DNA from 2 places in the Prochlorococcus sp. MIT 1327 genome. Region 1 is predicted to be linked to the other one. Evidence: predicted binding sites of a transcription regulator. Region 1 holds the regulator's gene; the other holds the start of a gene.
What was found. The regulator NtcA, encoded in region 1, controls nitrogen genes in cyanobacteria. The targets are predictions, from matches to a motif close to GTANCNNNNGNTAC.
Positions count from the first base shown of each region.

Region 2: the regulator NtcA is predicted to act here: its motif matches at 2,052-2,065, upstream of glnA (type I glutamate--ammonia ligase).

Region 1 is NZ_CP138972.1:721,311-725,720, forward strand. It holds gene SIB80_RS03455 (resolvase) at 1-341, opposite strand, end outside; gene SIB80_RS03460 (DUF3084 domain-containing protein) at 338-1,543, opposite strand; gene ntcA (global nitrogen regulator NtcA) at 1,609-2,343, opposite strand; gene rph (ribonuclease PH) at 2,418-3,152, opposite strand; gene SIB80_RS03475 (cob(I)yrinic acid a,c-diamide adenosyltransferase) at 3,294-3,908, shown strand; gene dcd (dCTP deaminase) at 3,908-4,410, shown strand, end outside.
Region 2 is NZ_CP138972.1:1,397,890-1,402,299, reverse strand. It holds gene glnA (type I glutamate--ammonia ligase) at 566-1,987, opposite strand; gene SIB80_RS06835 (pyridoxal-phosphate-dependent aminotransferase family protein) at 2,561-3,745, shown strand; gene SIB80_RS06830 (nucleoside deaminase) at 3,687-4,178, opposite strand; gene SIB80_RS06825 (pyridoxal phosphate-dependent decarboxylase family protein) at 4,281-4,410, shown strand, end outside.

The DNA of each region.
Region 1 (4,410 bases):
AGATGATGGGGAGGCAGGATCATTCCTCGGGGTAGCCAGCGGCGCCAGTTGCTTGGGGGCCATAGCTCCCAATAGCGATGGCGGGCGCGCAGTGTGCTCCCACGTTCTTCGACCACATGCAAGGGGGCAATGTGCAGTAGAAGGTTTTGCCAGTATTCACTGCTGGTGCCGTTGCCGATCAAGATGCCTTCTAAGGGTGCTTGGTTTTGCCAATGCATGATGAGGTCGAGCACAGCGGCTGCGGCCACCACTTTCCCCTCCAGCACAGCACTTGTTGCTGTATCGGCAAGAACTAATCCACATTTATTGCGACCAGGATCTATGGCCACAAGCTTTGTCATGGTTTGTCTTCGGGAATCTTTGTCCAAGGACCACCCACGGGCTGCAGGACAACTGCTACTGGATCGGCTGTATCGCTGTTGCGGAGTGCCACGGCTTCTAGCTCAATCCGCTCTTGAGAACGGTTCAGTAATGCCTTGCCGAGCCGGTTCATCTCACTGCCATCGAACTGCAGTCCTGAACTGAGGGATCCGCGTCTTTTTACCTCTGCCAGAGTTGATGCAAGCAGGAGGCTAAGTCGGTTGCGCACGGTTTCGCTGCTCTTCTCGTTTTGGTCAAGAGTCGTTCGTGCGAGAACTTCGCCTTGTCGGACGATGTTGATATTTGGGCGAGCATCCGGGAAGGCATATACCACGTTCTCACCACGCAACACGTTTGCGGCAGAGCGCACATAGACCACCCAGGTGCCTGGCTTTCGGATGATCTGTTCGATGCGGTTGATATCGGTGCGTGGCACGAGCAGGATCTGTCGATTGGCTTCTTCACCGGGACGTACGCGTCGAAAAGCCTCCAGGTTTGCTTCCTGAAGTAGGCGGTCGATGACGGCTTTCGCCTGGCTGGGGTTATCGAGCCGCAGGGTGGCTGCAGCAAGTTGCTGCCCACTGCTCAGCACAACATCCCCTCGACGTAAGGCAATGAGGTTGGTCTCGAGCTGCTTCAGTTCTTTTTCAGCCGCGCTAATCCTGCTGCGAACATTGGCTAGTTCAACTTCCGTTCGGCGGATGTCGGCATCTTTTTTGGAAATGTCGCGACTGAGACGAGCTCGTTCCGCCTCGAGCTGTTGCCTTTGTTTTTGTAGTGGTGCGAGTTCGTTGCGAAGGGCAGTAGCTCGCTTTTTGGCTTCCTTCAGTTCATTCTGAACCTGATTGCTGTCCGACCTGGCCTGCTTGAGATCAAGCTCGGCATTGAACTGGGCCGACCGACTTGAATTGAGGGCATCACGACTTTGTTGGAGTTTGGCCTGAAGGTCATCCAGTTCAAAAAGTCCTACTCGCAGTTGTCGACTGACCAGCAGCATCAGTCCTAGGGACAGGGCGCTAATCAGGCTGCCAGTGAGAACGGTGATGAAGACGGCTGTCCTTCGCGGTCTGAGATTGAACAGGCTCAGCCTTGCTTTGCCTACACGGCTGCCAAGTCGATCGCCGAGGGTGGAGAGCACACCACCGAGGACGAGTAGGGAGAGGATCAGCAGCCAGCCGGTCACGAAAATGGGCGGGTGGGATCAGGAATAGTGTCAACCCGTTTCACCATCCTGGACTGGGACGGGGATCAGTTGAATTTTTTAGCAAGGGCAATCGGATCAAGAACGGTGATTTTCTTGCGATCGATTTGCACTAGACCTGAATTGCGCAGGTCTCCCAACAGGCGAGTAATGGTGACGCGAGTCGAGCCGATTGCTTCAGCGATGGACTGATGTGAGAGGCGTAGGTCAATGGTGATTCCTTGTTCCCCTGGAACCCCGAAATCCCGGCAGAGGACTAGCAGGAAACTCACAAGCCTTGATGACATGTCGCGGTGAGTGAGGGTCTCGATCATGGTCTCGGTTTGCAAGATCCGACTTGAGAGACCCTGCAGCAGAAGTAACCCCACGCTGGTGTCGTTTTCGATCGCTTGGCGAACTGAGGTGGCTGGCGCTGTGATCATTTCCACTCGGGTGAAGGCTACGGAGTGATAAAAACGGTCCGAGCGATGGCCTGTGAGTAGAGAGAGCACTCCAAATAGGCTGTTTTCACGCAGCAATGCCACGGTGATCTCTTCACCAGATTCATAGACCCGAGATAGCCGAACGGCGCCGCGTCGAATGAGATAAACCTTTTCGGCAGGATCGCCAGGAAAGAAGATGGTTTTGGAGCGCTCCACCATTTCGTTGCTGGCGCCATCCAGTTCACGGATGACTTCCAGCAGGGTTTTCTGGGGTGGAGCAGGCGAGTTGGCCATACTTCCTGACCCTTGAACATAGGGTTGCTGGGCGTAACGGCTGAAGCCGCGGATGACGCCGGCCATGGCTGCGCAGCAAACGGCAGAAATATGAAGTTAGGGAGTGGACCTCCACCACCATGTAGCAATGGTGACGGTTTTTAGTCTTCTTGCATTAATGCCGAACGTTGGAAGGCTTGTAGATGTTGCAGGCCGGGTTCTGCCAGATTCAGCAAGTCGTTGAGTTGATTCCTGCTGAATGGAGCCCCTTCAGCGGTGCCCTGCAGCTCCAATAGGTGCCCATTGGAGCCCATTACCACGTTTAGATCCACATCAGCCCTGGAGTCTTCGCTGTAGTCGAGGTCGAGAAGGGGATAACTCTCCACTAAACCAACGGATACTGCAGCAACTTGCTCGATGACGGGTTGATGCGTGAGCAGCCCTTGTTCTAGCAAGCGATCGCAGCCTCGTTTTAAGGCAATCCAAGCGCCGGTGATGGAGGCTGTACGTGTGCCGGCATCGGCCTGAATGACGTCACAATCAATTCGCAGGGTGGTTTCCCCAAGAGCGGCCATGTCGATCACGGCGCGCAGGCTGCGGCCAATGAGGCGTTGAATTTCTTGAGTGCGTCCGGAAAGCTTGAGCAGTTCACGGTTCTGTCTTTGCGGTGTAGACCCAGGCAGAAGGCGGTACTCGGCGCTGAGCCAGCCTTTGCCTTGGCCTTTGCGCCAGCGGGGTACACCTTCTTCAACGCAAACACTGCAGAGCACTGCGGTGCGACCAGTGCGGATGATTAACGAACTGAGGGCAAAGCCCATTGGATCCCATGTGATCTGAAGGGGCCGCATCACGTCAGCAAGGCGGCCGTCAGCACGTGGCTGGGGGGATGTGAGCATCGTGCTGTTGGTGGTTGAGATGAACTGAGCCTGGCAGAAACAGGTGCTTTTACACCATGGATAGTGTCAAGAGCCTTGTTAAGCAGCTTCCCACCGCTACATTTGATTTCTGCTGGTTTTGTCGGGGCGATTGAGACTTTTATGACTGCCAGCCTGAGCCCTAGTCATCGCTCCGTGGATCCGTGCATGACGGACCATCGCTCGCAGGAGAGTGATGGGAGTCGGTCTTTGGCAGTAGTTGCTGATAGGCGTTTGCTGCATCTGGTAGCTCCTGAAGGGCAGCTTCAGGTTTATACAGCCCCCTATCGAGGCAGTTTTTCTGTTGTCTTGAGTCAGGCGTTAAGAGCGGCTGGGCTGGGAAGTCGTGTGTTGGTGGCTCAGTTCCTCAAGGGAGGAGTAGACCAAGGCCCAGATGGGCGTGTGCGCCTATGTGGGCGACTTGAGTGGCTGCGCCCGGCGGTTCCTGGCTGTCTATCTGAGCCTGCTTCAACGCTTGCCCTTGACTCCAGCGCGCCTGAGGCCGTGGAGGCCATTTGGCATGAATGTCGGGATCGCATCTTGGCGAGTGATTTGGATCAAATGGTGTTGGATGAGGTTGGTCTGGCGATTGCTCTTGGTTATCTCGATGAAGCTGATGTGTTATCAACTCTGGAACAGCGCCCCGGGTCGATGGATGTCATCTTGACTGGCTCAGTCATGCCATCGATCCTGATGGCAATGGCTGATCAGGTCACTGAGTTGCGTCGTGGTTTCTAATGCTTAAAAACGATCGTTGGATCACCGAACAGGCCGCAGCAGGGATGCTTGAACCCTTTCAAGCCGGACTGATTCGACATCTTGATCCTGAGCAGCATCAACGGCCTGTACTGAGCTTTGGCTGTTCTTCCTTTGGTTATGACCTAAGGCTCTCTGCGAAGGAGTTTTTGATCTTTCGCCATGTACCAGGCACGGTGATGAATCCGAAGCGATTTAATCCTGCAAATCTCGAATCCACCCCTTTGCATCAGGACGAGGATGGCGAGTATTTCATCCTGCCGGCTCATTCTTATGGTCTCGGTGTGGCGCTGGAGAAGATGAAGGTCCCATCAAATATCACTGTCATTTGCCTAGGTAAGAGTACCTATGCTCGCCTTGGTATCATCGTTAATACGACTCCCGCCGAAGCCAGTTGGGAAGGGCATCTCACGCTTGAATTCAGCAATAGTTCTGGAGCTGATTGCCGTATCTATGCCAATGAAGGCATTTGTCAGCTTCTTTT
Region 2 (4,410 bases), 680 kb from region 1:
AAGCTAGGCAGCTTGATACATTTGAAGTTTGAATGTAGCAATTCAAAAGCTCGGCAAAGCCAAAATCTACTTGAAGCCGTAAAGCTGTTCATGCAAACAACCGTATACGCAGTATTGGATGATTTATTAGCAGTTTCTACCATTGACTACGAAGACGTTTCTTTTGAAGCTTGGCCATTACTTAATGGCTGCAACTCATAAGAGCTCATGGGATTCTACTTAGTCATTTAGCTTGAACTACAAGAATGAATACTCCGTCTCATCTTCTGCTGCAAGATGCGGCTGACATTAATTTTGAATGGCTTACTATTTACACACTAATGCTAACAATTTAGCGCCCCAATATCTTATCAATGCATGTCTAACTCATAAATTTTCTACCATTAAATTCCAATCTCTTTGCATAGTCAAAGTTCTTCGGAGAACATCTTCTATAAAACAAGCCAAACTTTCCTGAATGCTAGGCCATGAAAAAGTCCCCGCTTGGATGCGGGGACTTGAAAATTAGTTTAAACGAATAACTTTTCCTATTTTTTCAAACAGATGGTGATCTTTTCACCTTCCCTCAAGCGTCGTAATACATGGTGAACTCATGGGGATGAGGCCTTTGACGCAATTGCTGCACCTCTTCGTATTTGATGTCAATCCAGTTGTTAATGAAGTCTTCAGTGAAGACTCCCCCTTCCATGAGGTAGTTCTTGTCTGAATTTAATGCTTCGAGCGCACCATTAAGTGAAGCTGGCACTGTGGGGATGCTGGCAAGGCGTTCTGCTGGTAGTTCAAATAGATCCTCATCGAAACCATCGCCAGGGTCAATTTGGTTTTTAATGCCGTCAACCCCCGCCATCATCATCGCGCTGAAAGCTAGATAAGGATTGGCCAAGGCATCGCCTGGGCGGAATTCAAGACGCTTGGCTTTCGGGTTTGGGCCAGTGAGCGGAATGCGAACAGCTGCAGACCTGTTGCCCTGGGAATAAACAAGGTTTACAGGAGCTTCAAAACCTGGCACCAAACGCTTGTAGCTATTGGTTGTGGGGTTGGTGAAAGCTAGGAAGGAGGGAGCATGCTTAAGGATGCCACCGATATACCAGCGAGCCGTCTGTGACAAGTTGGCATAGGTGCCTTCTCCAAAGAAGAGGGGCTGGCCTCCTTTAAAGAGGCTCTGGTGAACATGCATCCCGGTGCCGTTGTCGTTGAACACCGGCTTGGGCATAAACGTTGCCGTTTTACCGTACTTACGAGCAACATTCCTAACGATGTACTTGTAAATCATCACGTTGTCCGCAGCTTCAATCAGCTCAGCGAACTTCATCCCCAATTCATGTTGGCCAGCACCAGCAACTTCATGGTGGTGCTTCTCCATCGGGATTCCTAATTGCCCCATCAGCAGCAGCATTTCGGAACGGATGTCCTGGGCGGTGTCGTTGGGTGGAACCGGAAAGTAGCCCTCCTTGAGTTGGATCTTGTAGGCAAGGTTGCCGCCTTCTTCGATGCGACCGCTATTCCAAGGGGCCTCAATCGTGTCAACGCTGTAAAAGCAACCACCTTCACCGGAGTTGTAGCGGACGTCGTCAAAGATGAAAAACTCGGGCTCAGGACCAAAAAAGGCTGTATCGGCTAGGCCAGTGCCGGCTAAGTAACCGAGGGCTTTTTGGGCAAGCGCCCTGGGGCATCTGGCATAGGGCTCGCCGCTACGAGGTTCCCGAATGGAACAGATCAAGCTAAGAGTCTTGTGGCGATAAAAGGGGTCGATCCAGGCCGTACTGGCGTCAGGAACCATATCCATATCTGATTCGTTGATGGCCTTCCATCCACGAATGGAAGATCCATCGAAAGCCAAGCCATTAGTGAAGGCTTCCTCATCAATCAAGTCCGAACAAACGGTGAGATGCTGCCACTTGCCGTGCAGATCAGTGAACTTGAGGTCAATCAGTTCAATGCCCTCGTCCTTGATCTGGCGGAGGACGTCTTGGGGTGATTTGCCCATGGCGAAGATGAGGCCGAGCCGGCGATAATAAAGCGACCGTAATCAGCCGCATGGCCTTCTTTTTGTAGCAGCAGGTACCTTCTGCTGAAGCCTTGTTTTCTTTCTGGGTGGATTCCGTAACCGTTTCTGTCAGCTTGAGCTGATCTAAGGCTGGGAGAGCTTTATGGCTGGATCACTGATTTTGATTGTTTAGCTTCGATATCCCTCAACTCGTCCAAGTCTTCCAGTCGTCCTCAATGGCTGATCTCATCACAGGGTTGATTGGTTGCTACAACCATCTTCTTTCAGCCTTCGCTCGATCTGCATCAACGATTTTGAAGCCTGCTTTCAGTCAATGGGCATCAGTATTGAGCCAATGACGACGGATCAGGCTTCAAAGGGACTTTGCTAGACGAGCTAGCGTTTTTTGACTTACTTCCCTTCTGCTGCCAATAGATTCGAAAACAAATCACTATTTTTTCATTGCTGTCGTTATTGATTGACCTGCTTGGTTGCCGTTGCAATCCCTCAAAAAAAGTCCCGGGGATGAAGGTTGACTGCTTAGGCTCTAAACAATTGAACTAACCAAGGGCCTTGGCGACGACGCAAACCCTTCCCCAGGTTGACCAATCTCATAAGACGGTTCTCGAACCGATTGCCACGCCTACCCGCTTGCTGTTTGGGCCTGGACCCTCAAATGCCGATCCCAAGGTGCTTCAGGCACTTGCGCGCTCTCCGATCGGCCACCTTGATCCCCTTTATCTGGAATTAATGGGTGAGGTTCAGGAGTTGCTCCGCTACACCTGGCAGACCGACAACCGATTCACACTGCCGATGAGCGGTACTGGTAGTGCCGCCATGGAGGCGACCTTGACCAATACCGTTGAACCTGGTGACACGGTATTGGTTGCGGTAAACGGTTATTTCGGCAATCGCCTTGCCGATATGGCTGCTCGATATCGAGCCAATGTTCAGTTGATTGAAAAACCTTGGGGAGAAGCCTTTTCCCTTGCAGAGCTAGAAGCAGCTTTGATCGAGCATCGCCCTGCAATTCTGGCTCTCGTGCATGCAGAAACATCCACTGGCGTTTGTCAGCCAATGGATGGTGTCGGCGATCTTTGCCATAAGCACGATTGCCTTTTACTGCTAGATACGGTCACCTCCTTAGGCGCTGTGCCGGTTTTTCTGGATCAATGGAAGGTCGATCTGTCTTACAGCTGCAGCCAGAAGGGGCTCAGCTGCCCTCCTGGTCTTGGTCCTTTCACCATGGGGCCCCGTGCCGAAGAGAAGCTTGCGGCCCGTAGTAGCAAGGTGCCCAATTGGTATCTAGACGTTTCGCTGCTTAATCAGTATTGGGGAAGCGACAGGGTCTATCACCACACTGCACCGGTGAATATGAACTTTGGCATGCGTGAAGCCCTGCGATTACTTGCGGATGAGGGCCTTGAAAACGCTTGGGATCGTCATCGCTGCAATGCCGAAGCGCTCTGGGCAGGCCTCGAGAGTCTTGGTTTGGAGTTGCATGTACCTGAAGCCTTGCGTTTGCCCACACTCACAACTGTTTGCATTCCAAATGGAGTGGATGGCAATGCCTTCCGCTTGCATTTGCTGAATGAGCACGGCATTGAAATCGGCGGTGGCTTAGGAAGCCTGGCTGGCAAAATCTGGAGGATTGGCTTGATGGGATACAACTCCACCCCTAAAAACGTTGAGCTGTTGCTCAATCTGTTCGAGTCAGAGTTACCTCGTTTTCGTGAAAACGTTGCCGTTGCTGCTTGAACCAGGCTTCTAGCTGCTGCCTGGCTTCAACTTCCATCACACCGCCTAGAACACGCATTTTATGATGCGCACTGGGGTGGTCCCCCAGATTGATTGTGCTACCAAGCCCGCCTCGCTTGGGGTCGTGTGCAGCAAAGATCACCTGGCCCATGCGCGCTTGTGTTAGGGCTCCCGCGCACATCGGGCAGGGTTCCAGAGTGACAATCAGGGTGCAGTCATTAAATCGCCAATCACGTCTGAGCCAGGCAGCCTGTCGGAGTGCGATCAGTTCTGCATGGCCTAATGGATCACGTCCTCGATGCCTTTGGTTGCTGCCATGTCCGATACAACGGCCATCGGCATCCAGCACAACGGCACTCACAGGAACTTCTCCAAGACCGCCGAGTTGTTTTGCTCGAGTCAGTAGCCGCAACATCCAACAGCGGCATTGCATGTTGGTGAGTTCAAGAGGTTTCGCTAAAGGCACCGCTAAGTGGCAGCTCCTGATCAAACAATGCCATCAGGAGGGAGAATGGAACTTGTATGACGAGCGTTTTTGGCTGGCACTCCCCAGATAAAGCCGACTGCGACCTTGGCGCCCTTTGCCAAGCCTGACCGTTTCGATCCAGAACTGCAGACTTTTCTGGAGCAGGCCAGTGCTCGACTTTGTCAGTGGTTCGCAACAA